DNA from 3 places in the Lacticaseibacillus rhamnosus genome. Region 3 is predicted to be linked to each of the others. Evidence: riboswitches for the same ligand, from Rfam matches in the RefSeq annotation. Region 3 holds a riboswitch; each other region holds the start of a gene.
What was found. Region 3 has a riboswitch for lysine ahead of lysA (diaminopimelate decarboxylase). Riboswitches for the same ligand answer to the same signal wherever they lie in the genome.
Positions count from the first base shown of each region.

Region 1 (10,338 bases), 1.2 Mb from region 3:
GTGCTGAAAGAAGCGGTCAACACCTTGGTCGAAGTGCAATTATTAACCGGTCGCACCCACCAGATTCGAGTACACTTTGCCAGCCTTGGCCATCCCTTAATCGGTGATTCACTTTATGGCCAAGCGAGTCCGCTCATTGATCATCAGGCATTACAAGCGACCCGTTTAAGTTTTGTGGACCCATTTTCTGAAAAAAGAATTCAGGCTGATTTACCGATTCCTGATGACTTTATGAACCTTTTAATCAGTAGCAACCGATCCTGATTGTCATAAGTGCGACTCATCTTCTATGATTATTGACAAAAGCAAGCCCCACAACCGCTGTTTTCAGGTTAGGGCTTATTTGGCACTATACAACAGCTTTCAATATGGTCGTTCTCACCGATCAGGTACAAAAAGCAAAAAAATATCGCGTTCTATCAGTAAAAAACTGACAGAATGCGATATTGGCTGATGAACTGCGATCAGATTATTTAACTTCGGTGAAGACCACGCGTTTACGCAACTTTGGTGAATACTTCTTGAGTTGCAAACGATCAGGCGTGTTACGCTTGTTTTTGGAAGTTAAATAGATACGTTCGCCGGTTTCATTGTTACCTAAGATGATGTTGTTCCGCATCTTTTAGCACCTCGCTTTTTCATAATTTAACCTGTCAAGCATACAGGATTGACAGACTAAAATCAAGGCTGGACGTTAAAGGCAGCAAAGGGCGTGACGCCATGGGTTCGTGCAATTTCCGCAACGCCATCAGGATCAGCCGTGGTTAAGCCAGGCAGGTCAATGGCATCACTTTCGCCAGTATCGGCCTGAACGACTTGAAAGAGGGGTTCAGCCGGGTAAACGAGAAGTTGCGTTGAAGTTTTAACATCTTGTGTGTCTTCATGTAGCAATGGCACGTTTTGCAGTGAACTCAGTAATGCTTGGTTAGCTTCCAAGAAATCATTCAGGGTATCCCAACTGTCAAGAATTGCAATCGGAGGTTCTAGCGGTGTCAGATAAGCAACAAAACGCCGTAAATCGTCTTCCCATTTACGAACCGAACTTTCAGCAAAGGTGGTCTGATCTAATTGTTGGACTAATAGTTGCGGAACCGACTCACTTTTAACAGAGTCAGGCATCGCTGTCATTCGAGCGGTTAAGTCGCTAATGCAACGATAAGCCTGCTTAACATCTGCTAAAAATTTCAGAATATCAGTTCCACCGGCATTTTCATAGGCAGTTTGAAACTCATTGCCAAGTACACGTTTATTCGACATCAAAACTCCTCCTTACACGCAGGCTTCGCGGCTGGCAAACGTGTTGTGATGAATGCAGGCAAGTGGTCCTTCATGCTGACCGATGCCCACAAACGATCTAGCCTTGCAAAGCTTTGAACTTGGCAGCACTTAGCACACGCAACGTCTATTTCCAGCCATGACCGTACGATCAAAATGCGCACCAAATAGATGACACCGTGAGAAGGATTTACATTTTCCAAGGCGTTTCATAATCATTTGGTTTCGCGCTACCTTTATCATAAGTCAAACTGTCAATGCTGGCACGCTTTTCTACTGATTTTGCCGATGGTGTACCACGTTCCAGCGCCATAGACCGAGAACAATGATTAGCAAAGCGGAAGTGATGCCGGCAATTATCCAAGGAAGCAGGCCATGATCATCCGCATCGCTTGGTGATCGTGGTCGGGAAGCAGTCACACTGATCGGTAATTGGCCGTTGTAGCGAAAGTTGACTTGTTTGGACCAAGTGTAAGATCCCGATTTTGCCGTCCATTTGAGCGTGTAGGTACCTGCAGCCAACTTGGTCTCATTCAAAGGCATACTTTGGGTAAAAAAGGAATGCGGTGCAACCGCTAACCCCGTAAAATGACCTGTCAGTAGCGGCTTTTGGCTACCGGGTTTAACCAAAATATAATCTGTTGCAATTTCACCGAATTGATTACTTGAAGGGTTATGCAGCCGCGCCTTGACGACCGGTGTGTGGTTGTTGGTGCCGATGCTGGCTTTGGTTATATCAAGCAATGGTGGATTCGGCGTGGTAAGATCTTGCCGCAAAATGGTCGTAATGCCGATTGCAAAGCGGTTTGTGAATTGAACCCCGTTGCTGGAAGCACGACTTGATGTGGCGCCTTCTTGCAGGACATAAAAGCCGCCTGCGATAATCCCGATAAAATGCTCAGCCGGAGCTTGCAACTGATACGTTACGGTTTGCTCGGAATTGGCTGCAACAGTAACCGTTCTTGGTCCTTTAATTAAGGTGCTCAGACGAATGGCGTTTTGATCAAGCGGTGGTTGGCTTTGATCAAAGGCAATGACCCCGCTATTGGTCGTATATGCCGGATTGACTGCAATACGGTAGGTTTGAGTCTGGTCACTTTGATTAGCGATCCGGAGCTGTAAATCTTCTTGTTGGCCCGGGCTAACTTGTAAGTCAAAGTAACCGGTAACCGACTGACGCTGATTATTAGGCAGGACCGGCGTAACCGTGAATGTTGGTGAAATGGCTGCGGTTGTCACGGTCAATGGCCAAATAAAGAGCATGCTAAATAAAAGAACCAAAATGAGACTCATTATCTTTTTCATAATTGTCGTCACCTTTCGCCTGTCGGTATGTAGGGCAGCTGTTCGTTGAGAACGGAATCGGCTGCCATTACTGATTATCAGACGTGGTTAACTTTGGCTAGTAGATCGGTTGTTACTTAAAAGTCCTCAGTATGTTGGAAAAATTACCATATATGTTTGTGAGGTGATGGCAGGTGACCTCGCCGCGAGATCAATGTGTTCCTGCAAGTTGGCGAACTTTCGACTAACAGTAGTGCTTGCCGGCATGATGTCACGCACCTTTCTCAAGGGGTTATTTGAACGACTTTATTTTACCGATAAGAACAAATAATCAGTCGTCAAATGCTTAGGCTAAGTTCGATGTCCAATTAGCTGAAGCTTGTCATACCGTGGAAGATACTTGATAATATGAAAAGATAAATAGTTTCGTGTGCCGCAATCGCGAGAAAATTTGCTACTGGAAATATTTTTGTCTCAAAAAATGGAAAAATTTTGTCAGTTGATGAGACAAGGTTAATGTATTTTCACAGGCCGCAATTTATATGTGCGGATTTAGGGGTTATGAGTGAATATTGGATGTCTTGGTCGTTTGGATATAGGTGCGCTGGTTCATAACGCGCTCACCGGCGCAGAAGTCTGCGTGTAAGGACCTTAAGCGCAATGGCCAAAGCCTGGCCATTACGCCCAAGGCCGCTTGAGTTCTGGCTTACGCCCATAACGCGCTCACCGGCGCAGAAGTCTGCGTGTAAGGACCTCAGACGCAATGGCCAAAGCCCGGCCATTACGCCTAAGGCCGCTTATGTTCTGGCTTATGCCCATAACGCGCTCACCGGCGCAGAAGTCGGAGTGTAAGGACCTTAAGCGCAATGGCCAAGATCGGGCCATCACGCTTAAGGCCGCTTGAGTTCTGGCTTACGCCCATAACGCGCTCACCGGCGCAGGGATCTGCGTGTAAGGACCATGGTCGCAATGGCCAAGAGCGGGCCATCACGCCCAAGGCCACTTATGTTCCGGTTTCTAACCGCGCCGGTTCGCGCTTACTTTTTTTAGGAGGTGTCATTTTGAAAGGTCCGCGAGTGACGGTTCGTCCTTTCGCTGCATCAGATATTGATGATTATTTTGCTTATGCCAGACTAGAACAAGTCACGCGGGCGGCGGGGATGGCGCCTTTGATGACCCGTCAGGAGGCGGCTAATCACGTTAAACGGTTTGCCCGTGAGCGTCAGGACTTGGCGCTTGTTTATCAGTTGCATGTGATTGGCAACATCGGCGTTTATCCGCGCGAGTTGTCGCCATTGACAGGGGATGATATGACGCGTGAAATTGGCTATATCCTTCATCCGGCTTATTGGCATCGAGGTTTGATGCGTGAGGGACTGCAACTGGTCATTGCAAATCAATTTGCCCATGATATTAAGGCTATTTGGGCAGGTGTTTTTCCTAGCAATCATGCTTCAATTCACTTGTTGAAACGTTTAGGCTTTACATTTCAATTCGAAGTGCCGCTGCCACGGGGATTGAGTGGCGACCATCCCCGCGATGAACAATATTTTAGATTGTTACCGAATCAGTTTGAAAATGAGGATTTACTTTAATATTTTTTTGAAAACCGGGTGAATTCAATCCGGCTTTTCTCTTTTATATAGGCAACGAATTGAAAAATGTTATAATGAAAACGAGTATTAGTCTGGAGGTTTCAAAATGACTGTGCAAACAGAGTATGAACAGGCCTATCATAAGCGGCTTGCAGCAATCGAAGCTGATCCGCAATTGACAGTGCTATCAAGCATGAATCAACCGCAAGAATCGGATCAAAATGACGTGCGCCAATATATTGTCTTCACCGATTTTAAAGCCGATGAACAGAAACAAAAAACCAACTCGATTTACGTCTACACACCGTTTGAAAATGTTGACAAATATGGCCATTCGAAAGCAGATTATCAGGCACAGCTCTTATTTGAAACGAATCGCTGGGACAACGTGATGCATATTACGGTTTTAGAGACGCTGGGTTCCGAAAGTCGCTTGGCTTTTTACGATTTTGAGAACCTTGGCCTCGCACAGTTGGCACTGAAAGCTTTTCTGAATTTGGCGATGAAGGCTGACGTTGCGCTCGTGGATGGCACGATTAGCTCCTTTGACAAAGTTAATTTAGCCAAGTTACGGCATATTTTCACAAAATTTGGATTTAACCTGAAACTGACTGATCCGAAAACCGGTATCGGTAAAATCAGTCGTTCCTTACAATAGACTGGTAGCCGGCAAAATGATGCCGCAGTATCTTGAAACAGTATAGAAACTAAGTAAAATCGACCGCAAAGACAAGTTGTCTTGCGGTCGATTTTAGTTTGGCGTGAGCTTCCTTTAACGATGTTCCTACTAAATCAGTTAAACTTATATTGGAAAGATTAAACATGATCTATAAGCTTGAGTTGTCCGAAAATGTAACAGATTTATGAAAATACTGCAACAGAACCTCTCTGTTTAATCGGTGTTTTTCAGTTAAAATAGGGGTTGAAACGGAACACAAAAAGCGTATTATGAAACACATCAATAATGAGGAAGTGGCGAAATGGCTGAAGAGAAGCGTTATGGCGCAGATTTAATTGTCGAAAGTTTGGCAAATCACGGGATTGATTATGTTTTTGGAATTCCCGGCGCCAAAATCGATCGGGTTTTTGAAACCCTAGAACATCCCAAAACTAAAAAAAGTCCGCAATTAATTGTCGCCCGACACGAGCAAAATGCAGCCTTTATGGCAGCCGGTATTGGCCGTTTGACTGGTAAGCCCGGCGTTGTCTTGACGACTTCAGGACCTGGCGCTTCGAACCTGGCAACCGGCCTTGTTACAGCTACTGCTGAAGGCGATCCGGTTTTGGCATTGTCCGGACAGGTTAAGCGAGCAGATTTGTTACGTAGCTCCCATCAAAGTATGCGGAATGCGGATCTTTTTGCGCCGATCACAAAATATGCGGCTGAAGTTCAGGATCCGGACAATGTTAGTGAGATTATTGCCAATGCTTATCAGGCGGCGGAATCAGGCAAGCAGGGCGCAAGTTTTGTGTCAATTCCCCAAGATGTGACCGATTCACCGGTCAATTCCGAACCGATCAAACCGTTAGTGGCACCAAAGTTGGGACCGGCCAGCCCTAGTGACATGACTTACTTGGCACGTGCGATTAAGGAAGCCTCATTACCAGTGTTGCTGTTGGGTATGCGTGCATCGTCCAGCGATGTGACTGCTGAAATTCGCGAGTTGTTGTCGGTCACCGAGTTACCGGTTGTCGAAACATTCCAGGGTGCCGGCATTATTTCGCATCGCCAAATCGATAATTTCTTTGGCCGGGTCGGTTTGTTCCGTAATCAGCCGGGTGACATGTTGTTGCAACATAGCGATCTGGTTATTGCAATTGGATATGATCCCGTGGAATACGAACCTCGTAACTGGAATGCTGATGGCAAGGCACGCATCATTGTGATTGATGATGTTCCTGCTGAAATTGATCACAACTTCCAACCGGAAACCGAATTGATTGGTGACATTTCACAAACACTGGATATTTTGGTTCCGTTGCTGCGCGGTTATCAGGTGGCCCCGGAGAGTAAACATTATCTGAGTGAATTACAATCTAAATTACAAGACAGCGACGTACCGCCAGCCTTGACGGATCAAAAGCTGATTCATCCGCTAAGCATTGTTGCTGCATTACAGGAGCGGGTCGCAGATGATATGACTGTGGCAGTTGATGTTGGTAGTCATTACATCTGGATGGCACGGCATTTCCGTAGTTATGAGCCACGACACTTACTTTTCTCGAATGGTATGCAAACATTGGGTGTGGCACTACCGTGGGCGATCGCGGCAACTTTGGTTCGTCCAGGAAAAAAGGCGGTTTCAATATCCGGTGATGGCGGTTTTCTTTTCTCGGGTCAGGAGTTGGAAACTGCCGTGCGGCTCAAGGCGGATTTAGTTCATATTATTTGGAATGATGGCCATTATGATATGGTAAAATTCCAAGAAGAGATGAAATACGGGCGTGCAGCAGGTGTTGACTTTGGACCGGTTGATTTTGTGAAGTATGCAGAAGCTTTTGGCGCCAAAGGTTTGCGCGTTGATAAGCCAAGCGAACTTGGAACCGTGCTTGATGAGGCGTTTGCGACTCAAGGTCCAGTGATCGTTGACATTCCGGTTGACTATTCCGATAACGCTGAACTTGGCGCTGCGATGTTGCCTGATCAGATCTATTAATCGTTAACTGGATTGACGTGGGGGCGTGTGGCTCAGTGTGAGATTGTCTGTTTACACTCCGACTTCTAAGCGCGCCGGTTCACGCTCCATAACGCGTTCACCAGCGCAGGGGTCTGCGTGTAAGGACCTCAGACGTAATGGCCAAAGCCCGGCCATCACGTCTGAGGCCGTTTACACTACGACCCCTAAACGCGCCGGTTCACGCTCACCATAACGCGTTCACCGGCGCAGGGGTCTGCGTGTAAGGACCTCAGCCACAATGGCCAAAGCCCGGCCATCACGTCTGAGGCCGCTTACACTACGACCCCTAAACGCGCCGGTTCACGCTCACTTCAAAAAGGAGATGTCGTTTTGAATACGGATCGGTTGTATCAACATGGAACATTAGCCATGCTGGTTCCGGGGCTTTTTGCGGGGACGCAGACAGTTGGGGAATTATTGCAGCACGGTGATACTGGCATTGGAACTTTGACTGGGCTTGATGGTGAGCTAATTATTCAGGCGGGTAAGGTTTATCAAGTGAATGCCCAAGGCAAAGTTCGAGAAGTGCAAGAAGACGAGAAGGTTCCTTTTGCTAACGTTCACTATCAACACGACGTTGCAGCTGGTAAGCTTCAGGGGCTTGATTTGGCAGGGTTTCACAAAGCAACTCTTGAGCGGCTGCAGACCGGTAATTTATTTGCAGCAGTTCGTGTAGAAGGCACGTTTACGCAAATGCATACACGAGCGGTGCTGCCGCAACAGCCGCCTTATCCGACCTTGACCGAAACGGCCTCGGGTCAAAAAGAATTTCATGCTGAGAATATCAAGGGCACTTTAATTGGGTACTTTTCACCGGATCTCTATGCAGGTGCGGTTTCACCTGGTTTCCATGTCCATTTTCTGGCTGCTGATCATAGTATGGGTGGGCATATTCTTGGCTTCGAATTGGATAGTGGCGAACTGTTTTTACAAAAGTTTAGCGACTTCCAGTTGCATTTGCCAACAGATGATCAGCCTTTCTTGAAGCAACAATTTGATACAACAAGTTTGGTTGCTGATATTCTTAAAGCTGAGAGTTGAGTTAAAGCTGTGTGAGAGTGAGTTGCTGTTGTCAGTTGAACATGATATGGTGAGTCGTAATTGAGATTAGAGGTCGCATCAATCATGAGTCGCAGCTGCAATGGTCTGAACACCAAGCGCGCAGTTGTTAAAGGGAAAGGTGCCGAAATACCGGTTGAGTTCAGCCAATCGATATTGGGCCAGTTGGATAACATCCACTGGACTGTCGCGATTATCGCGGGGCGCTAACAAATCGGATCACGTTTATTCATGGTAAAAAGCAGAATAAGCCGATGGGTTAGTCACAACAGACCGACTCATTGGCTTTTTTTGTGTGAGCGTGAGCCAGCGCGGTTAGGGATCGGAGTGTAAGCGGCCTCGGGCGTGATGGCCCGCCCTTGGCCATCGCGTTCGAGGTCCTTACACTCCGATCCCTGCGCTGGCGAACGCGTTATAGAAAGCAGAATAAAATTAACGGATTGCCCAAAGAATAATGCTTCTGCCCTTGTTGCAGTTTTTCGTCCATAAACACCAGTCTTTGGCCAACGCATCGTTACATTTAACCCGCCACTGGCTGTCAACAACCAGCCAATCACGAAAATCTCACCCCAGATATCGACAGTAAAATCTGGCATTGTTTAGCAAAAATCAATTCACGTTAACAAAGGAGTTCATCTGTGGCACAATCAGCATCCAATCAAGTAAAACGAGAGCTCAAGACACGGCATCTATCCATGATTGCTCTTGGCGGTAGTATCGGAACCGGTCTTTTTGTTGCAAGTGGCAGCGCCATTGCCACTGCCGGACCGGGTGGAGCCATTGCAGCCTATATCGGAATCGGACTCATGGTTTTCTTTCTTATGACTAGTTTAGGTGAAATGGCCACGTATGTACCGGTTTCCGGTTCTTTTTCCGAGTATGCGAGTCGGTTTGTCGATCCGGCGTTCGGATTTGCTTTAGGGTGGAACTATTGGTTTAACTGGGCCATTACCGTTGCGGTTGATGTTTCGACGACTGCCATTGTTATGCATTTTTGGCTGCCAAAAGTACCTGGCTGGCTGTTTTCGCTGGGATTTTTGGCACTGATTTTCCTGATTAACATTATTTCGGTCAAGTCATTTGGTGAAACTGAATATTGGTTGTCGTTGATTAAGGTTGTAACGGTGTTTGTCTTTTTAATTGTCGGGTTACTGACGATTATGGGGATCATGGGTGGGCATGGTCCCATTGGGTTTAAAAATTACACAACTGGTGCGGCGCCGTTTGTGGGTGGTATCCCCGCAACTTTGGCTGTTTTTGTTGTTGCGGGTTTTTCTTTTCAGGGAACCGAGTTGATCGGGATTACGGCCGGCGAAAGCGAAACGCCTGAAACAAGTATTCCTAAGGCGATTAAGCAGGTTTTCTGGCGTATTTTGCTGTTTTATATCCTGTCGATTGCCGTGATTGCCGCGATTATTCCGTACACTAGCCCGAATCTGTTGGGGGCCAGCGTGGATCAGGTGGCGATTTCGCCGTTTACGTTAGTGTTTGATCGCATTGGGCTTGCAGGCGCAGCAAGTGTCATGAATGCCGTGATTTTGACCTCGGTTTTGTCATCGGCTAACTCAGGGATGTATGCATCGACGCGAATGTTGTGGGCGATGGGCGGCTCCGGCTTTGCACCACGGATTTTTCAAAAGACGAACAGCCGCGGCATCCCGCTTGCTGCGTTGTTGCTGACAACCTTAGTCGGCGCATTAACTTTCTTGACCAGTATTATGGGACCACACGTTTACCAGCTGCTTGTAGCGGCTTCAGGGTTAACCGGGTTCCTGGCCTGGCTCGGGATCGCGGTTTCGCATTTTCGGTTTCGGCGGGCTTTCGTGAAACAGGGACATGATGTTCACGAACTCAAATATCATGCCAAGTGGTTCCCGGTTGGCCCGATCCTGGCGATTATCATGAGTCTGATCGTCATCGTGGGCCAGGATTTGCAGGCAGTCCAGCACTTTGCTTGGGGGCGGTTAATGGTTTCGTACATGTCAATTCCGCTTTTTATTGTGTTATTTGTCTGGTATAAAGTGAAGCATAAAACCAAACTGATCCCGCTTGAAAAAGTCGACCTAGCCCCGCATCGCGAACATGAACCTAATCCTAAATAACAAGCTTACAAATGAAAAACGACTTGAAGGATGAATGTCATCTTTCAGGTCGTTTTTTATTACGCACCCTTATTGGTCACAAAAGGATGCTAATTTGAAATTGTCACTGGTTATCATGCGGTGACGATTTATAACCGTTCATCGTTGTCAGCCGATAAGGAAGCATCGGTTTTCTTAAGATATAAATGCCGAATCTGCAAGTAGAGCTGGAAAATAGCATTGTCACTATCTTCAGTCATCCAACTAATGATTTCACCGCGAAAATCGGCCGGAACAGCTGCCTTAATAGCCGGTTCATTGTCCACACTGGTGATGACAAGATCAGCTTTTTCAAATGCTGCATCT
Region 1 is NZ_LR134331.1:1,902,894-1,913,231, reverse strand. It holds gene EL173_RS09725 (RluA family pseudouridine synthase) at 1-264, shown strand, start outside; gene rpmG (50S ribosomal protein L33) at 470-619, opposite strand; gene EL173_RS09715 (hypothetical protein) at 682-1,257, opposite strand; gene EL173_RS09710 (DUF916 domain-containing protein) at 1,549-2,580, opposite strand; gene EL173_RS09700 (GNAT family N-acetyltransferase) at 3,618-4,154, shown strand; gene EL173_RS09695 (hypothetical protein) at 4,261-4,812, shown strand; gene alsS (acetolactate synthase AlsS) at 5,135-6,811, shown strand; gene budA (acetolactate decarboxylase) at 7,163-7,873, shown strand; lysine riboswitch at 7,933-8,108, shown strand; gene EL173_RS09675 (amino acid permease) at 8,530-9,993, shown strand; gene EL173_RS09670 (helix-turn-helix domain-containing protein) at 10,122-10,338, opposite strand, start outside.
Region 1: it holds a riboswitch for lysine, as region 3 does, so the genes downstream of both, EL173_RS09675 (amino acid permease) here and lysA (diaminopimelate decarboxylase) in region 3, are expected to answer to the same signal.

Region 2 (10,338 bases), 210 kb from region 3:
AGCAGACGGCTTCAAAATCAAATAAGCCGGTCAAACGGTGAATCTGTCACGGTTATACTTGAATACTAACCGGCACCAAAAACGCGACCCCGGAAATTCAGGGTCGCGTTTTTGTATGCCTTTTTCAATTAAGAACTGCGCGCACTTGAATCATCATACCCGATTCAAATAACGCTTCAGGAATTCCTTGGTCGCTTGTTGTTGCGGATTGCCGAAGATTTGATCCGGTGTGCCGGATTCGGCAATGACGCCATTATTCATGAAGACGACGCGATCGGAAACTTCGCGCGCGAAGGCCATTTCGTGGGTCACGATGATCATCGTCAGCCCGGTATGCGCCAAGGCCGTCATGGTGTTTAACACATCATCGACCATTTCCGGATCAAGCGCACTGGTTGGCTCATCAAACAAGAGGACTTCAGGATCCATCGCCTCGGCCCGCGCAATCGCCACCCGCTGTTCCTGCCCCCCGGAAAGCTGATCCGGTTTAGCAGCAACAAACGGGTCCATGCCGACTTGTTTCAACAATTCCAAGGCATGCGTTTTGGCGGCAGCAGCGTCACGCTTCAAAACGGTTTGCTGCGGCACCATAACATTTTGCAAGACGGTCATGTTGTTGAACAGGTTGAAACTCTGAAACACCATCCCAACCTTGGCACGATAGGTACTCAGCTTGACATCATCTCCCAGAATACTTTTGCCATGAAAAAGTATGTCGCCGCCAGTGGGAGTTTCCAAAAGATTAATGTTCCGCAGCAGCGTTGATTTACCGGATCCGCTACGACCAATAATGGAAACGACTTCGCCCGCTTGAACATCAAGATTGATATCGGTTAGAACTTCGTGGTTACCAAAAGCCTTTTTAAGGTTCTTGACTTGGATTAAAGGTTCGTTTGCCATCAGTTAGTCCTCCTTTGCCGTGCTGATTTTGGGTGTTTCGACCTGCATTTGATTGTTCATCACATTGTAATCTTTTGGACCATCGAGATGCTTTTCGATGAGACGGAATAATCGGCTGATGGTGAAGGTCATGATGAGGTAGATGCCACTCACAATCAGATACGTGTGGAAGAACTGGAAGCTTTGTCCGGCAATCGTTTCGCCGCTGAAGAACAGTTCGGAAACCGAGATGACGGATAACACTGAAGTATCCTTAATGTTAACGATAAATTCGTTGGTGACCGCGGGCAGGGAGTTGCGTACCGCTTGCGGTAGAATCACCTTCATCATGGTTTGCAGATGGGTCATGCCAAGCGCATTGGCTGCTTCAAACTGACCTTCATCAACGGAGATAATACCGCCACGGATAATTTCGGAAATATAAGCACCCGTGTTAATTGAGACGATCAATAACGCCGCGGTTGTCCGATCCATGTTCAGATGCCAGGCTTGAGCCGCACCATAGTACAAAACCGCTGCCTGAACGATCATTGGCGTACCACGGAAGACTTCAATATAAACGGACAGCAGCCAGTTGATCACGGCCCGTAACCCACGCTGACCCAGTTTCTTTGGCTTTGGCGTGGTTCGAATAATACCGACCAGCAAACCGATGATAAAGCCAACAAGTGTCCCGACCAAAGAAATCAGCAGCGTCATGCCGGTACCGCGCAATAGCATGGGACCATACTGTTTCATAATCGCCATGAACCAGTTGCCGCTTTTTTCGGTTGACGGCTGATTATCAACGGCTTCGTTCATCAACCGTGCCCGTTCTTTTGTAGAGATCGTAGCAAGCAACTCATTAATCTTGGCCTTATTAGGATCATTTTTTCGCAGGCCGATCGCTAAGTTAGTATCACTGGCATCGGTTTTAAAACCCTGACCCTTGGCAAAATGGATATACATCAGATTCGGATTCGCACGTTCGGCAGTAATCCCTTCTGGTACTTCGGAAACATAGCCATCAATCGTGCCGGATTCCAAGGCCACGCGCATGGCTGGAAAATCGTTCATCGCCGGTTCCTTGACAACGCCTTTGATTTGATTAATCGCCTGATAGTGATAGGTGCTCAGTTGGGCAGTAATCTTGGCGCCTTTGAAATCGGCAATACTTTTGGCTTTGGCATATTTACTATCTTTGCGGACGACCATCGTCAGGTTGGAAATATAGTACGGATTACTGAAATCGATGGTTTTGCGACGATCTGGCGTTGGCGACATGCCGGCAATAATGGCATCGATTTTGCCAGAAGTTAATGCAGGCGGCAGACCATCCCATGATGTTTTGACCACCACAACCTTCTTGTGCAACGCCTTGGCAACTTTGCGGGCAATTTGAACATCGTACCCGTTTGCGTATTCTTGGCTGCCTTGAATCTTAACCGCATTGTTGGCACTCGTTGTTTGCGTCCAGTTGAACGGTGCATAGCCGGCCTCCATTCCGACTTTAAACGTGTTGTCATCGCTGGCAGCACTGACAGGTGTTGCGGCAAAACTGCCAAGCAGGAGGCTCAATGCGAACCCTAGCACGCCTAAACGCGCAACCCAATGTTTTCTCATAAGTGACATTTCTCCCTTCTTGTAGTGGGAAATAGAGCTGGAACCAAAAAATCGACCTTTATTGATACCGCAATAAAGGTCGATTCCATCGATTTTAGTCATGAACCAGAATCATAGCGCCCCGAAGCAACCAGCTTCGACAGTCCATGGGTTATGCGCCCATGGCCCAATGCGAATCGTCCGAATACGATTCAACATTTCGGCGGCGGCACTTACGACTGGTTCAACATGACTCGGCACTCCCCAGTTTTCGTTGCCCACCGCAACCTCTATTTCTTGGTGGTGTATTTAAATGTCAAAAACGAGTGTAGCGGAACGGGAACGGAATGTCAATTTTTGTGGAGTAATCGTAATCGCTAACTTGGTTTTTGTGCGATCAGAAGTTTATTTAAGAAAAGTTTGGACAAAAAGAAGTCTCCGCAGTAGAATTAAATCGAACGTGTGTTCTGTTTAATTCGATGACAGACGTGTCACCTTAAAATTTGTAAAAGAGATTTTTAAAATGGCAGATGAAGCGGTACTAGCCGTTCAAAAATGGCTTAATAAAACGTATAGCAGTGTTTCTGGTTTCACGACAGCGCCCGAGAACGGACAAACTGGATGGCCCACTATTTATAGTTTGCGGATGGGGCTACAACATGAAATTGGTATTAGCGCTATTGGTGAAGGATTTGGCGATGCAACCAAGACAGCATTAGCTTCGGTGGTAGGCAGTTTGAAGCCCGGTTATAAGGGCAATATCGCCCAGCTCATTCAAGGCGCCTTCTGGTGTAAAGGCATCAATCCTGGTAGCGACTTTAATCAGGACTTTTCTGATGCAACAGAGCAAGCTTTCAAAACACTACAGCAGAATGCGGGTATTACCGCAAATGGCGTAGTTACAGTTAATCTTATGGCGGCATTGTTCGATATGGCTGCATTTACCTTGGTTACTGGGGGATCGGAGAAGGTTCGGTCAATGCAGCAATATCTTAATGGACGGTTCAGTAATAACATTGGCATTCTACCTTGCGATGGCATCTATCAACGTGACACTAACACAGCTTTGATTTATGCATTGCAAAGAGCTGAAGGGATGGCTGCTGATGTTGCAAATGGTATCTATGGGCAGAAGACAATTGACAATTGCCCTGTTTTATCTGAGGGATCAACAGATACTGACGCCGTTCGCATCCTACAATACGGTCTGTTAGTAAATGGTTTCACAGACATTCCGACTAATGGCCAATTCACCAGTGCAGTTGGCGATGCAGTGGCTGCCTTTAGCACAATGATGAACCTGGAACCAACCACAGGAAGAATCGCTGGTAATCGGGTTATTAAGGGCCTATTAACTAGCAATGGTGATACAACACGCGATTCAATCGCTTGTGACACATCTAAGCAACTGACGAGTTCTGATGTTGCATTGTTACGTAAATATGGTTTCAGCATTGTCGGGCGATACCTAAAGGGGGCAGTAGGGAATGCTTTTACTCCTAAGAATTTGACTGCGTCTGAGATTAAATCAATTACCGATGGCGGTATGAGCATTTTTCCAATCTATCAAGATGGCGGCGCCGACATTAAATATTTCACCGAAACTCAAGGTGTGCTTGATGCAATGACGGTTGCTTCAACTGCACGAGTTCTTGGCTTTCCTAATAGCACTATTATCTACTTTGCTTGTGATGTTGACATTCTGGAAGGCGATATTGAGGCAACTGTGGTCGCTTATATGCGGGGTGTCAATTCAGGGCTTGCCAAATCAGGCTTTCGTGCTGGAATCTATGGCACGCGAAATGTTTGTGCACATGTCTTAAAAGCGGGATATGCGGTGCGCTGTTTCGTATCCGATATGTCAACGGGCTATTCAGGTAATTTAGGTTATGCAATGCCGTTAAACTGGAGCTTCGATCAATTTATTGAGTACAGCATTGGTGACATTCCAATTGATCAGGTTGCAACGGATGTCAAAATTAGTGATCCGGGCACGAAGACATTCACGCCTGGTGCCTTACCGGACTCAGCAAAAGTAGTTGTTGCTAATGACTTGATGAATGGCTTGATTGACGATTTGGTAAATTTCTCAGCAGGCAAAGATTACATGTTTCCAATGCCGAGCCCAGGTGTAATCGCTACTTGGTCAGTAGATTTTACGGCTGGGAACGGCCCTATTGGTATTAAAGATGGCAAACTGGATAGTGTAGCATTGCAGAAAAAATTCGAGTCGAATTTTGGAAACATTAAAGATGCAACCAGTTATCAAGCTGTAATTGATCAGTCGAAGGTAATACAAGTGGGGGCAAAGATTTCGCAAGGGTCAATCGACTACTCAATTAAAACAGACCAAATTGGGACAGTAGAGTTAGATATCACCGTAAACGTTATCAAAGCTAAAAAGCTTTCAAATGTTGATGTGAATATTGCGGTTAACTGGAAGATCAAATTTATGCCTATCTATTGGCAGAATCATCCTGAGGTTAAGGTCGCCGAGCGTCCAGTGTTTTCAACAGGTTTTTCCTTAGATTTAGCTGGAAATATGGGAACAAACTATCTTTCGGCGGCAACAAGTTTGGTCGCGACAGCGGTGATTGTTGGCGGGGCGCTTATTTTAGTGTTTGCCTAACAAAAGATAGGTTGGTGTGATACGGGAAGTTGAAAGAGGAGAATAATTTACTGAATTGAAAAACATGAAAATGCAAAAAAGCATTGCTAGTAGAAATAATAATCCGACTATGTTGGCCTGATTTCGGCGGATGCTTGCACTTGGTTTAGCAGAATCAAAGAAATCACAAAATTTTAGTTTGTATTTCTGTTGATGATACGCCTTAATTTGGCGTATCATTTTTTGCTGATCAGTTAGCTGGGCTAGGATCAAACTGATGATTCCAATTAACATGAAACAAATGGTAATGGCAATTAAGCCTAGATTAATTTGGTTTGAGAAATTATTCAGGTTTTTGAAAAAGAGAAATAAGCCAATAAAATAGCAACCAATCCCTATAAACGTGGTGAATTTAAACGCTTGTGATAAGCGGGCAATTTGATCATCTTCGGTTTCTAGGAATCTATACGGATTATGGAGGGGATCACCAAATGCTTTCGTCAATAGTCTGTCATGGAGCTTAAACTTGTGCCGGATAAAGAGTGAATAAAAGGCACAGCAAAAGCTTGCGATGAGAAACAGTATGGCATAAATAACCCAACTATATAGTGAAAACATAGAAACGTCACTACCTTTCGAGCGATATCAAAAAATAACGGGAAGCAATTTTCTGATGGTAACAAAGTCTGCTTTTACCATTCAAAGAGTCTTTTGGAGTATGTCAATTGTCAGCATCTGTAACTTTAATGAAGACAATGATTTAAAATTAAGAACGTCAGGGAAGCTTAAAGGCCGAACCAAAATCAAGAGAATACACCAGGCGGACAGTGTCAGGAATAATATTGATCCAAACTAATACTGTGAAGAAATCCTCTAGAAATGTCTAAATAACAAGAATAGATTGCCATACTCAAAGGAAGTTTGACAGTTCGTAGCAGTGAACTCAATTCACCGTGAAAAAATTACCCAACATTTTGGTGGATAGTTTTAACGGGATAGAGGCTGCGTTAGATCAATAAAGAGGCAGAAAAAGGAAACTATCAAGAGGGCCGAACTGGTCATTCCCAGAGTAAACAGTCTCATGCTAATCAAAGGCTGTTTTGATCCGAAGAAATCCTTAATCGGAGCAGTTAGTGACTCTTTCGCTTTAAGATGTTGGTACTCCATAATTTGGAGTATCAACTTTTTTTTGCTAGTCGATTGAAGAAGAATATCAAATACCAACGTTAAAGACACAGCACATAAGGCGAAGGGAGCGGTTCTTATTAAAGGATTCCGGTTAATGAGTTCCAAAAAAATTGAAAGAAAGAGGGCCAAGCTAATGAGGTAACCGAGTCCAATAATAACCAGCATCATTCTTTGCAAATACGCCAATTTGCCTATTTTAGAATTATTTTGTTCTCTGAATCGAAAATAACTATCATCGGAACTTTTGAAAGCCTTTTTTATACTAATATGATTAATCCTAAACTTTTTCCTTAAGTATCCAGAATAAACTGAAAGACAGATACTGAGAAATAGGGGGAAAATCGCCATTATTAACCAATTTACTGAAAAGGACAAGAGCATATCACTCGCTTTCAAGTTGGTCCTCGAGAAGACAGGGGTGCGGAAGCAACACTAGCATGCAGTGGTGTTGTTGTCGATCATAACACATCGTCACTCAATACAAGTACTAAGCCAGAAAAAGTAAGTGTAAATGCAGAGTTAATGAAGGTTAGGGATTGCTAGAAGCATAACAGTCGCAAAAATAGCGCTCCATAGACAAACTAGGTTGATAATGCTTAGGCTAAGGATACGAAAACCGACAGACGGCGCTTGACTGTCAAAAAAACTTTGAATCGGCATCGCGAAGGTTACCTTATGTTTTATTTGTTGATAATGCTTTATCTGTAATGTCATTTTTTTCTGAGCGATGACGTTAAAAAGAATCCCTAGTCCAACAGTAAAGGAAGTCACAATGATGGTTGGCCAAGGATCATCAATTGAATTATTGGAAATGACCTCTGTGATGGTCATAATTAAAAGAACGAATGTAGCAATATCGGTAAGTATAAAAAGAAGCAGCGTCACCTTTGACCAAGTTATTAACTGGCGTATCTTAGAATTGCTTTGTTTTCCAAATTGAAAGGGATTAGTTGGTGAATTACTAAAGGCCTTTTTCAGACTGTACGGATTGTAGTGAAACTTACGACGCAAATAAAACGTATAAACGGAAAGACTCCCACTTCCTAAGAGTAGCAACCAGATAAACGGAAACCAGTTTTCTACAAGGCCCAAAATTATCACACCCCTCTACGCGATTTCTTAATGTAAATGAGCACAAGTTGTTGATAAAGTGAATAACGGTGGTGCTAATCATAGCACGTATAGCGTTAGTTAGAATGTTAGAGGCGAAGTATTTTAACTTTTCTCTATACATGAAGGTGACAGCTGGCAAGGCTGAGACATTGTTAACCGATAATTAAAAGTTCAAGTTGGCAGAGTTAAGGTGCTAGAGTTAAGGTGCTTTATTACAATGCTATAGCTTCTGCTAAAGCCATGACGCATCGCTGCGAAGCTTAACCAACATTTGAAGAGTCATAGCCAGAGTTTAAGTCTGGGCAGCAATCGCTTTTACATATATGCGACTAAGAGCCTGAGCGAAAGTAGTAAAAAAGTTCCCAACGCTGAAACAAAAGCTTGTACGAGCCACCTCTTTTTGGACTTAAAAAGGCTTACCAAGGTTCCTTTCTTTGCATAGGAGATAGTTGCAACAACATTAGCAACAAAGACCACGATGCACATAAAGATAATTGCGGAAAAAGTCCATAATGTTTCACCGGTGATGAACAAGCTCATAAAAGCGCTATACGGGCCGGCAAATAGACAAGTCTTTATGAAACAGTATGCCAAGGGACGCATCTTGAGGGCGGGGTTTCTGGTGCTTAAAAAAGAAATCCAGGTTTGCGATTCGCTCATGGCTATTCTCCTTCGTTTTATTGGTGTAAACGGTGTCACACTTGATTAAAACATATCATCAGGAAGATACAAGCAAAAAGATATTTTGAAAAAATGGCAAAACGTGTTAAATTTGTTTAATAAAGTTCTCATAAAAGGGTCGGGTGCTGATGACGGAGGAAGCTATCAAAATCGGGGCCTATTTACGTACTTTGCGTCTCGAGGAAAATGATTCATTAGAAGAAATAGCGGCTGGGATCACAACGGCCGCTACTTTGTCACGGTTTGAACGCGGCGAGACACAGCTTAGTGCCGCTGTGGTTTTGAAACTGTTGACTCGATTTGACCAAGACGTGGCCTCGATTCAGCAAGGGTATCGGGCGCTCAATCAGGAGAACTTTTTTCAAGAAGTGGAACGGGCAACGGTGGCCGGCAAGTCGGCACTGCAGGCGTTGGCGCAGAAACAGTACCAGCTTTGGCGGCAAACGGGATTTATCTTTTATCGCCTGAATCAGATCAATATTTTGGCCCATAATGAATTTTCCGATCCGAGCTTTCAGACCACCACGAAGATGAAGCATGATGTGATCAAGTATTTAAAGCGGATTCGGCATTGGGGCTTGTATGAACTGGATCTTTTTGCGGCTACCTTGATGCTTTATGACAGTGAGCAGTTGGTTAATTTGGTGACCGGAATGGTTTTGGACTTGCCTGATACTAAAAGTCATCCGGTGCGGGATCAGTATTTGTGGGCTATTTTGACGAATAGTATTGCCTTGTTGATTCATCGCCGTGAGTTTGCGGATGCGACCCGTCTGTGGCATATTGCGATGAACTTGGCAATACCGCCGGACGATCTTTATTCGCGGTTGATGCTGAGTTACCAGCATCAACTGCTGATGTATCATCGTGGTCAGCATCGGGCAGCCAAAGCCGAGATCGAAAAGTTGTTGACGACATTGGCGTTATTAGATTCGCCTTTTTTTGCGCAATTGTTGACCAAAAGTTGGCAGCGGTTTCTTGAAGAGGAGGTGCGTTCGAATTGACAATTGGCAAACAGTTTAAGTTGATGCGAAAGGAACGTAAACTTACGCTAAAAGAGGCCGCTGGCGATATTTTATCGGTGTCAAGTCTGTCAAAATTTGAAAATGACACGTCTCAGTTGGCCGCTGATCGGTTTTTCCTGTTGCTGGATCGCTTGAACTTGGATTGGGATACCTTTACCCAGCCACAGTCCGATAATAAGCGGCCGTTTTTACACCGTTATTTAGTAGCTGTTCGACACGGGGATGTGCAGACGCTGGCCGGAATCTTGCGGCAATTGCCATTAGCGAACACGAATCAGCGGCTGCTTTTGCACCTGACTCTGCACAACCTGGCACCGGAGCGATTTTCGATTCTGGCTCGTGAACAAATGCAGGCAAAGACGTTATTGTTAAAAACGGCGGCCTGGTCATTGTTATTACGCTTGATTGCTCTGCAGCTAGCTGCGGTGGTTCCTTTAAGTGATTTAGCGCAGTTGACGCATGCATTTTCGGTTCAGGTGCAAAGCCCGAATACCCCGCAAGATCACTTGAATCTGGCTAACCGGACTTTTTTGACCGCAATGCTGCGTTATATTGACGCGGGACGGCGAAAAGAAGCACAACAGACACTGGCCTTCATTAGACAGGCAACGGTTGGTGATTTAGGGGTTGAATTTCAGATTGCGTGCACCAAACGCTTATTGATGATTGATGCCCCTGATCGCCGAGTTTCGATGCGCGGCCAACAGGAACTTGACGCGTTAATTGCCATGCTGCAGAAGATTGCAACGCCGGAATGGACCTCATCCTGGCTGCCGGCGCTGGAAGCACTGGCAGAAGCAAAACGCTGTGGCAAGGATGCTTAAAGCTGCGTTATGAAACAGTGTTTAGATCAAGCGTGACGTGTCAGTATCAAAGTGAGTGTTTACAGTTGAAAAGGACGTACTGCCGAGAGGATGGCGAGTGCGTCCTTTTTGGTGTGATATTGTGTTCCACGTGAAACGTTGTCAAGAAAACGGGGCTTTTGGGTGTTAACCACTGCTCACAGAAAAAGTGCGCTACTTTCAGGATCTGCAATGTTTTGATGAATAAATTTTAATAAATAACGCAACCATCGTTCCTGCCGCGGTTGATCCAAAATGTGTTCCAAACTAATGGCTTGCTGGCACAATTCAAAACCGGCAGCTGTTTGGCCGGCGACGGCTTGATACCAGCCACGAAGGAATAAAAGCAGTGCTGAATTGGCTAGATCATTGGCGTCATACAAAAGCCGTTCTGCAGTGG
Region 2 is NZ_LR134331.1:2,891,901-2,902,238, reverse strand. It holds gene EL173_RS14610 (hypothetical protein) at 1-41, shown strand, start outside; gene EL173_RS14605 (amino acid ABC transporter ATP-binding protein) at 154-900, opposite strand; gene EL173_RS14600 (ABC transporter permease subunit) at 904-2,511, opposite strand; lysine riboswitch at 2,609-2,782, opposite strand; gene EL173_RS14595 (glycoside hydrolase domain-containing protein) at 3,005-5,110, shown strand; gene EL173_RS14590 (hypothetical protein) at 5,096-5,707, opposite strand; gene EL173_RS14575 (hypothetical protein) at 6,797-7,369, opposite strand; gene EL173_RS14570 (hypothetical protein) at 7,706-8,050, opposite strand; gene EL173_RS14565 (helix-turn-helix domain-containing protein) at 8,200-9,075, shown strand; gene EL173_RS14560 (helix-turn-helix domain-containing protein) at 9,072-9,920, shown strand; gene EL173_RS14555 (Rgg/GadR/MutR family transcriptional regulator) at 10,097-10,338, opposite strand, start outside.
Region 2: it holds a riboswitch for lysine, as region 3 does, so the genes downstream of both, EL173_RS14600 (ABC transporter permease subunit) here and lysA (diaminopimelate decarboxylase) in region 3, are expected to answer to the same signal.

Region 3 (10,338 bases):
CAAACTAGGATGGATAGCCGGCAAGACAGTGTCAACGATGCGGTCAACGCCAAGATTGGCAAATGGCAAGTCAGCAGCGGCAAAACTGACTGGCGAAATTTCAACTGAATATGCCGGAACACCGGAAGCTAATGGCGACTGTTTTGCAACGGCCAGGTCGGCAAAATCCGTGTGCACCTTGAATGCTGATTGACCGGTTTTTTCACTTAGATAGCGGGCAACTGTCCGTAAACCATTGCCACACAATTTAGCCAGGCTGCCGTCCGTATTCACCACCGTCATTTTCCCAGCAGTCCCGGGCGCATCCGTTATTGCCAAAACGCCATCTGCTCCGCCTAACCAGCCAGTTTGGCGATTCGTCACCTGCTTGGTAAAAGCTGCCAGTTGGCTTGTGCTCAATGGCTGTTTCAATTGCGTTTCATCTAATAAAAAGAAACTATTTTCAGAGCCATGAACTTTTTGTAATGTCACCATACTCACTGCACCTCCAAACGCTGATTGATCGGAATGAAAAAGGCGTTATAGATGGCCTTGACTGCTCGATTCGCCGATTCCCGCGATGTGCCAAGCATCAATGAAATCTGGGAGGCCCCTTCATTAATCATCGACACATGCACGCCGGCGCTCGCTAGCGGCTGCAAAATCGTCTGAATCAATCCGGTTCGTTGTGCCATCCCTTCACCTACCACCATGATAATCGCATAATCGTCAATCCACTTCAAAACGTCCGGGTGTACAACTTCCTGAATTTCAGCACAAATGGCCTTACGTTTCGCCTCTGTGAGCTGCCGATCATCCAAAATAATGGTCAAATCGTCAATCCCGCTTGGCATATGCTCATAACTGATGCCATGTCGCGCCAAAACCTGCAGCAGCTTGAGCGTAAATCCGACTTCCTTATTGAGTAAATAACGATGCAGATAGATCGCGCCAAAATGTTGTGAGCTGACAATGCCGGTAATCGCATGTTTCGGCACAAAATGTTGTTCCGGGACAATCATCGTCCCAGGGGCAGAAGGATGATTCGTATTTTTTAAATTAATCGGAATCTGTCCCGCAATGGCCGGTAGAATCGCTTCATCATGAAAAACGCCAAAGCCGCCATATGACAACTCCCGCATTTCCCGATACGTCATTTCTTGAATCATCTGCGGATTTGCCACCACCCGTGGATCAGCAGCCGCAACGCCATCTACATCGGTGAAGTTTTCATACAGGTCGGCATGAAACCCGTTTGCTAAAATCGCACCGGTAATATCCGAGCCGCCACGTGAAAAAGTAGCAATATCACCATCACTGGTATAGCCATAAAATCCCGGTACCACCAGCACACCCAGTGGCCGCCGAAATGCCGCCAAACGATCGTAAGTTTCACGTGAAACCTCAGCATCATTGGGATGATCAGTTACAACAATTCCTAAAGTTTTCGGTTCACCATACGTGGCTTCGATACCTTCGTGGTTCAAAACTGCCGTCATGAGAAAAGCATTTAATTTTTCGCCTCGTGCCTTGAAGCCAGCCATTAGGTAGTCGGCATTTTTAAAGCTGGTATTCGGTAACTGGTATAGTTCATTTTCGATTTTTTCCATAACTTGCGCGTCAAGGTTGAACGCCGTGGCAATGGCCTGATACCGAGCCACAATTTCAGCAACGATTGCAGCCGTTTCACCCTGCTGCAACACCGCTTGGGCGTACTTGATTAGCAGGTCTGTCACCTTGACATCGCCGGGATGCCGTTTACCAGGCGCACTGGTTACGATAACCTGCCGATCCGGATTCGCCTTCATAATCGCCACAACCTTGGCAAACTGCGCTCCATCTGCTAATGACGAACCGCCAAATTTTACGACACGCACGATAAACTGCCTCCCTAACCCCATTTTCCAGTGTATCCTTGACGCCAACAACCTTGCCAATCACCAACCGACAGCGATTGCGTAAGTGATTTTCATCTGGCATCAACAGACGGCAATGCAAATGAGAACTCTGTCATTTTATTCTGTACTTTAACAGACTCCCAGAGAAACACAAGCCCCCACCATCCCGCCAAAACAGCATTTTTTGACGCCATTGCATAGTAATAATGAGCTTAAAAATGTTTTTAATTTTTTGCTAGGTATTGGGGTGGCGGATTGAAAGTGGGTTGTTGGGAATCAGGCTTTCAAGATGGTTCTTTGGAATACAGTCACACTGTTCGCGCTGAAGAAATAGAAAGTAAGCGTCAGCCACCATGTTTGAGGCTCTTATATTTGGTCTCTGAGTAAGAGATACTCTCGCTCACCATAACGCGCGTTCCGCTGAGCAGGCATGTAAGGACCTTGGTCGCAATGGCCAAGAGCGGGCCATCACCGTCTAAGGGCACTAGTTCGCTTTTACTCCCATAACGCGCTCCCGAGCGCAGGAGTCTGCGTGTAAGGACCTTGGGCGCAATGACCAAGCCCGGGTCATTGCGCCCAAGGCCACTTACACTCCGACTCCTAACCGCGCTGGCTCGCGCTCACAAAAATTTGACGCGTACCGTTTTTTATTATAATGTGGTGTCAAACAGATAGAGGTTGCAGCCAACATGACTAACCGAATCGAGCGAGATCCTTCGTGGTGACATTCGGTGAAAGGGGCGGTTGCCGAAATGGGTGATCCGGGATCGGTGAGCCTGTTGGGCCAGGGTTAAATAAATCCTGTACTGTCGCTTAGGTATCTAAGCGGGGCGCTATCATTCAAGTAGATTGCAAGTTGGGATCTTTTTGTTTGACGCGCGGCCAAACAAAAGGGTCCCTTTTCGTTTGCCGTTGCCCTGCCATCACTCGGGAGGATGAACTGAATGAATTTTGCCACAAATCACGAAGGTCAATTAACGATTGGCGGGGTTGTTGCCAGTCAACTTGTCCACACTTTTCAAACGCCGCTTTATGTTTATGACGTTGGCGCCATTCGCCATCAGATTCGGGCGTTCAAGCAGGTTTTTGAAACTGCGGGGGTTGCATACGCCGTTAGTTACGCTTCCAAGGCGTTTGCTACCATCGCGATGTACGAGGTCGCCAAAGCCGAAGCCATTCATGTCGATGTTGTTTCCGGTGGCGAGTTATACACGGCTCAAGCAGCGGGCTTCCCTATGGACAAAGTCAGTTTCCACGGTAACAACAAAAGCAAAGCCGAACTGGAACAAGCTTTAGACGCCGGGGTTGGCACGATCATCGTTGATAATTTTCACGAGTTGGACCTGCTTGACGAGTTGCTAAAGGCGGCCGTGGGCAAGCAAAACGTCTTGATCCGGGTGGCACCGGGGATTAGTGCTCATACACACGCTTATGATCAAACCGGCCAAACCGATAGTAAATTTGGCTTTGATCTTGAAAGCGGGCAAGCCGATGAAGCAGCCAAGCGTATTCTGGCGGATGATCATCTTAATTTGCTGGGTATTCACGCCCACATTGGCTCCCAGATTTTTGAAGTCGCCGGGTTTGAAGCCGTCACCCAAAAGCTGCTGGCAGTCCTTGATCATTGGCACCAGCAATTCGGCTTTATTCCTAAAGTCCTCAATGTCGGCGGCGGCTTTGGGATTGCGTATACCAAGCAGGATGATCCGCTACCACCAGAAGCTTTCGTGCAGGCGATTGTGACCACCTTGAAAACCCAAAGCCACGGTTTTAACTGGCCATTGCCTGCCGTTTGGATTGAGCCGGGCCGCTCGATTGTCGGTCCTGCCGGCTACAGTCTGTACACGGTCGGCAGCCGCAAAGATGTCCCGGGCTTGCGGCCTTACGTTGCGGTTGATGGCGGCATGGGCGACAATATCCGCCCTGCCCTTTATCAGGCTCAATACACTGCTGTGGTTGCGGATCACCCGACTGCCCAGCCCACAGAACGTGTCCATTTAGTCGGAAAGTATTGCGAATCCGGCGACATTTTGATTGATGATGCCCCGCTGCCGGCCACACACCCAGGCGATGTGGTTGCCGTGTTCGACACTGGCGCATATGGCTACTCGATGGCGTCCAACTACAATCGCAACCCGCGTCCAGCCGTTGTTTTTGTCGAAAATGGCCAAGCACAGCTAGTGGTCACGCGTGAAACTTACGCCGATTTAATTCAACACGATCAGCACTACACCGCCCCAAGTCAATCAGCGCCGACATCAACCGCCACTACTGTCGCAAAAAAATAGGAGGCCATCATGGCACAACTCGATACCGAAAAAATCATTTCAACCATCGCAAACAGCAAGAAAACCACGCCAGTCAAAGTGTATCTCAAAGGGAAATTAGCCGACTTGCATTTCCCTAAAAGTGTTCATGCATTTATTGGCAAACACACGGGCACTGTCATCGGTGACTGGGCAGAGATTCAGCCCGTTTTAAAAACCGCTAAACTGGATGATTACTATGTCGAGGCTGCCGGTCGTAACACCGGGGTGCCATTATTGGACATCAAAACAACCAATGCCCGTATCGAGCCTGGTGCGATCATTCGCGATCAGGTGCTGATTGGTGACAATGCGGTGATCATGATGGGCGCGATTATTAACATCGGCGCGGAAATCGGTGCCGGAACCATGATTGACATGGGGGCCGTGCTTGGCGGCCGCGCCATTGTCGGCAAACATTGCCATATCGGCGCGGGCACAGTGCTTGCTGGCGTGGTGGAACCACCGTCAGCTAAGCCAGTGACAATCGGTGATCACGTGATGACCGGTGCCAATGCCGTTGTGCTTGAAGGCGTGACCGTGGGCGAAGGGGCTGTCATTGCTGCGGGCGCTGTTGTCATTAATGACGTTCCTGCCCATACAGTCGTCGCCGGTGTCCCAGCCAAGGTGATTAAAAAAGTCAACGATCAAACGGAAGCTAAGACGGTGCTGCTTGATGAACTCAGAAAGTTGTGACATTTAATGAAGGAAGCCGAACTCATTGCTATTCGCCGCCAGCTCCACCAAATCCCGGAATTAGCGCTGCAGGAAAAAGAAACCCACGCTTTCCTGCTCAAAACCATCCAAAGTTTTCCGCAGACTTTTCTCACCATCCGCACCTTACCGAAGTTGCCAACCGCCATTCTAGTCAAAGTCACTGGCTCCGATCCGCAACGCACGATCGGTTATCGCGCCGATATGGATGCGTTACCGGTCACCGAAGCAACCGGTTTGCCGTTTGCCTCGCATCACCTGGGGATTGCGCATGCATGTGGTCACGATATGCATATGACCGTGGCACTTGGCATTCTCAGTTATTTTGCCGTTCATCAGCCAAAGGATCATCTGATTTTCTTCTTCCAGCCGGCTGAAGAAAGCAAGAATGGCGGTAAACTGGCTTATGACATGGGCGCTTTCACCGGTGAGTGGCAGATTGATGAATTTTATGGCCTGCATGATCGGCCTGACCTGCCTGCTGGTACGATTAGCACGCGGCTCGGAACGCTTTTTGCCGGCACCACTGAGATTAACGTTGATTTAATCGGTAAAAGCGGCCATGCAGCGTTACCGCAAAATGCTAACGATATGATCGTCGCAGCGGCCAGTTTCATCAGCCAAATCCAAACGGTTGTCGCTCGCAATGTCGGCCCCACAGACAGCGCCGTGATCACATTCGGCCTCATGCGCGCCGGAACCATCCGCAACGTGATTGCCGGCAGCGCCCATCTAGAAGGCACCTTGCGTGGCTTCACGCAAAAGCAAATTAATTTCTTGCAACAGCGAATTCGGGATATCGGTCAAGGCATCGCGGCTAGTTTCAACTGCGAAGTCAAAGTTGATTTGAATCAAGGCGGTTATTATCCCGTCGAAAATAATCCGCACCTGACAAAAGATTTCATTGATTTCATGCAAGCCGACCCAGCCGTGACCTTTGTGCCAACCGATCCAGTCATGACCGGTGAGGACTTTGGTTATCTATTAAACAAAATTCCTGGCACCATGTTTTGGCTAGGCGTGAATGATCCGGATTCGCAGTTGCACGCCGCTGACTTTTTACCAGATGAAGCAGCTCTAGCGCCAGGTGTGACGGCTATCATTCATTTTCTGACGCATCGGATGGCGGAAGCGGCTTGAGGGTCTTGATTGATAGTGTGCAAGGGCAGTCACGGATTTTTTGGTGATGGCTTGCCAGTTGGATTCAGCATAATGCGTTCGCTGGCGCAGAAGTCTGCGTGTAAGGACCTGGGTCGCAATGGTCAAAACCCGACCATCACGGCTAAGGCCGCTTACACTCCGACTTCTAATCGTGCCGGCTCGCGCTCACTTTAACGCGCTCCCCGGCGCAGAAGTCTGCGTATAAGGACCTTAAGCGCAATGGCCAAGACCGGGCCATCACGCTTAAGGCCGCTTACACTCCGACTTCTAACCGCGCCGGCTCGCGCTCAGGGGGGTTTTTAAATGCAAAGAGCAGAATTAATCACCGCGATTGTGACACCGTTTAACGACCGCGATGAAATTGACTATGATAGTATGCAACGGTTAGTCGATCATCTCATTGATCAAGGTACTGACGGGTTTGTGGTTGGGGCTACGACGGGTGAAGGGCCTACGTTGAGTCATGATGAAAAGATCACCCTTTACACCCGTTTTGTGGCCATGGTTCACGGGCGCGCACTCGTGATTGCCAATTCGGGGTCTAACAACACCCGCGAAACCACTGATTTTACGCATGAAGTCGGTGGAATTGCCGGAATTGATGCTACTTTGGTTGTGGTTCCGTATTACAACAAACCGGATCAAAATGGCATGATCGCGCACTATACCACGGTTGCGGCAAGTGCGCAAAAACCGATCATTATTTACAACATTCCAGGACGGACCGGCGTGGACATGTTACCGGAAACTGTGGCAACGCTGGCACAAAACCCCATGATTCAAGGGATCAAGCAGTGCGGCAGTTTGGCAGCACTCAGCGATATCATCGACCGAACCAAACATGATGCCTTCAACGTCTGGACCGGCGAAGATGCTCAAGCGCTGACGATCAAAACACTGGGCGGGATGGGCGTTATTTCAGTTGCCTCCCACCTATATGCCCACAGCATCCGGGAAATGTATCGTGCGCTTGATCGCGGTGACGTCACCACTGTAGCCGCATTACAACGGCAACTGTTACCGAAAATGGCCGCGTTATTCCATTTTCCATCCCCAGCGCCTACCAAAGCCGCACTTAATGCTTTGGGATTCAAAGTCGGCAGCCCGCGTTTACCGCTACTGCCATTAACAGCGGCACAACAACAAGAATTAGCCCATCTATTAGGGGTTTCGGAACTATCAGCAATTGAAGCGGAGGTGCTTGCATGATTCACGTTCTTGTCGCCGGTTTTCGCGGTGCCATGGGTCAAAAAACAGTCAAAATGGTCCAGTCACAAAAAGATTTCGCATTAAGTGCCGTTTTTGATCCCAAAGCAACTGCCGCTGATGCCCAAAAATATGGACTACCAGCTGATACAAAAGTGCTCACGAGCTATGATCAGCTCAATCCCGACATTGCCGATGTGTGGGTTGATTTTACCAACCCCACTGCCGTCGCTGCCAACATTGAAGCTGCGATCAAAGCTGGCATTCACCCAGTCGTTGGCACAAGCGGCATGACGCAAGCCGATCAAAACCGCTTAATCGAACTCGCCCAAGCCCGTCAGCTCGGCGGTCTAATCGCCCCAAACTTCGGCCTTTCCGCGGTTCTCTTAATGAAGTTCGCACAGGAAGCCGCCGCCTACTTCCCTGATGCCGAAATCATCGAAATGCACCATCAGGATAAGGCCGACGCTCCATCAGGCACCGCCATCGCCACTGCGCACAAAATCGCCGCCGGACGCACCCAAAAGCCCTTGTCCACCATCGACAACGACGCCCGTGGCCAACGCATTGATGACGTCCCGGTCCACGCCATCCGCTTACCAGGTTACATCGCCCACGAACAAGTCCTCTTCGGCGGTCCCGGTGAAGCCCTCACCATCCGCCAAGACTCCTTCGATCGCCAAAGCTTCATGCAAGGAGTCGCCGTTGCCATTCGCAAGGTTCAGGCAGCGGATCATTTGGTTGTGGGGTTGGAAAATTTCCTGTAGACAAAAAGAACGCGCTGACATACCTTTAAAAAAGCTGGGTCAGCGCGTTTTGTTTTATCAAAAGACGTCTCAGGATCACATTTTGTACCTGTCACTTGATAAACTATGTACCCGGGTTGGCAGTCGCTATCCCTGCTAGTTATTCCTTTGGCCGCGTCTCTGCCAGTTGTTTCAGCACTTCCTTCAAAGTAGGCGCCTCGGAATCTTTTTTTGAAATTTGCGCTAAATTATCAGGCTTAATGGCGATCGGCCACTCAATCCCCAAATCAGGATCCAGAGGTGTTAGTGCCACACCGCTCATCCCCTTTTCCCATTCGTTGTCGAAGAAGTAAAGATATTCCGTATCATCGGCAACCGCCTGAAACCCATTACAAACGCCTTGAGGAACAAAAACCTGCACACCGGGCGTTAAACGAACCGTGACAACGGAACCCAAAGTAGGACTGTCCCGTCTTGTATCCACATAGGCACCAAATGCTTCTCCATGGGCAACCGTGACGAGCTTCGACATCGCTTCACCATGCAACCCTCTAACAGCCCCGCGCTTAGTCCGGGTCAAATTGACCTGTTTCCAAGCCATATTAGGGTTTACTAACACTTGCGAATGCTGGCTCTGGCGAAACAGCTCTCGAACCGTTCCGCGCTCATCCGTCACCATCTTCACATGAATAATCTTCAACCCATCAATTTCGGATGATGCGGATGAAAAAGGAACAACTTCTAATGTCATAAGCAATCCACTCCCTTTTTAATGTATTAATAGCGCAAACCGCTCTTACTTACAAGAGCAACTATATGTTTTAATTCGGCTAACACCTTGATACAAAAAAACTGCACAGATGGTCATGGCATGGGAAAGAACGATAAACATGACTGTTAAAAAGCGCCGTCACGGAAATTCAACTATGATTACAGTTTCCGCGTCATTTAATATTGGTAGAAATGTTGAATATTAGCCTATCATTGCCGAAAATGGTGTCATCAGTCTGTTGTCCGTTAAGCATAGTATCTTCGAGAGTAATTCCGACTACGATTTACGTAAAGCAATGATGGAAGAAAGCATCGACGATAATGGCATTTTAGTGGAACGTCTGGGATGAATAACGAGAATCAAAACCCCCTTTTAGAATCGAGTTATCTATTCGCAAGATAAGTGGTTACACCATTTTGACTGGCTTGATCAGTTGTGACTATATTGCACGTTCAGGCAGCGGATCATTTGGTTGTGGGTTTGGAAAAATTTCCTGTAAACAAAAAGAACGCGCTGACTTGGCCTAGAGAGGCTGGTCAGCGCTTTTTTGGTACCACTTGCGCAACCTATCTCCTAGTCATCAGGAGTACCTATTGTTCACGTTTCCGATGGCAGGATTGTATGAACATCAACATTCAGTTCCTTCAAAGCATCAACATTCTTTTTGAAAAGTGCTTCATCAACTATTCGAGTGCCTAATAAGAATACTTTGAGATTCTCATTATTTTGCTTATTTTGGGGATCTAGCCGATAACTCAAAACTAGCTTCAAAAAAGCAACATGATGACGAACATAAAGAACGTAATGATCTACCTTGGATAAATCCAGCGACTGCAGGAGATACGCAGCTGATGACAAATCGTCTTGACTCAAAAAAGAAGCAGCAACATTGTACAAAATGTTGACGAGCAGTTCATCGTACGTGGCCAAGTGAAACTCACGAAAAGAAGTCAACATCTTCTTCCAAAGTCGCAAGTTAACTTCACCGGGTAGTGATGAGGCAAGATTACCAAAAACAACATACTCAAAACTAAACCATTTCCCTGGCTGCAACAAATAATCTTGTACATAATCACAATCTTCGGCTGACAAAAGGGGATCTTCACCTGCCAATTCCTTCACACAACTTTCAAGAATCAACAAGATCAAGCGAACAGGTGCAGTCATAGGGTGCGCTTGTTCAAATGCGGCTGAAAATGCCCTTAAACCGGCGATGTCAAGTTGATCGTAATATTCAGATATATTCTTGAGAATACTGGAAATTGATTCATCCTGACCATTGATAAGTAAACAAAACTCTTCAGGTGTTGTAAAAGTCGGCTGAAGGATCTGAAGTAAATTGCGGACAGTAATGTCATCATGATCGCGTTCGAAGTGCGAAATAGTTGATTGATGCAAATTTCCTCGCACTTGTTCGATTCCTAATTCTCGTCGTTTACGAATCTCTCGAAAATAAGCCCCAACGTTATCATTCTGCATCAGTCATCACGACTCCTCCTAAAATTAGAACTGTTGTTAACTAAATAAATATGATTCTTGTCATATTCTTTGCTGAT
Region 3 is NZ_LR134331.1:112,784-123,121, reverse strand. It holds gene dapF (diaminopimelate epimerase) at 1-474, opposite strand, end outside; gene EL173_RS00585 (aspartate kinase) at 477-1,856, opposite strand; lysine riboswitch at 2,542-2,721, shown strand; gene lysA (diaminopimelate decarboxylase) at 2,822-4,165, shown strand; gene dapD (2,3,4,5-tetrahydropyridine-2,6-dicarboxylate N-acetyltransferase) at 4,175-4,879, shown strand; gene EL173_RS00565 (N-acetyldiaminopimelate deacetylase) at 4,886-6,037, shown strand; gene dapA (4-hydroxy-tetrahydrodipicolinate synthase) at 6,362-7,267, shown strand; gene dapB (4-hydroxy-tetrahydrodipicolinate reductase) at 7,264-8,031, shown strand; gene EL173_RS00540 (dTDP-4-dehydrorhamnose 3,5-epimerase family protein) at 8,171-8,761, opposite strand; partial or broken gene EL173_RS15240 (AbrB family transcriptional regulator) at 8,901-9,131, shown strand; gene EL173_RS00530 (helix-turn-helix domain-containing protein) at 9,380-10,261, opposite strand.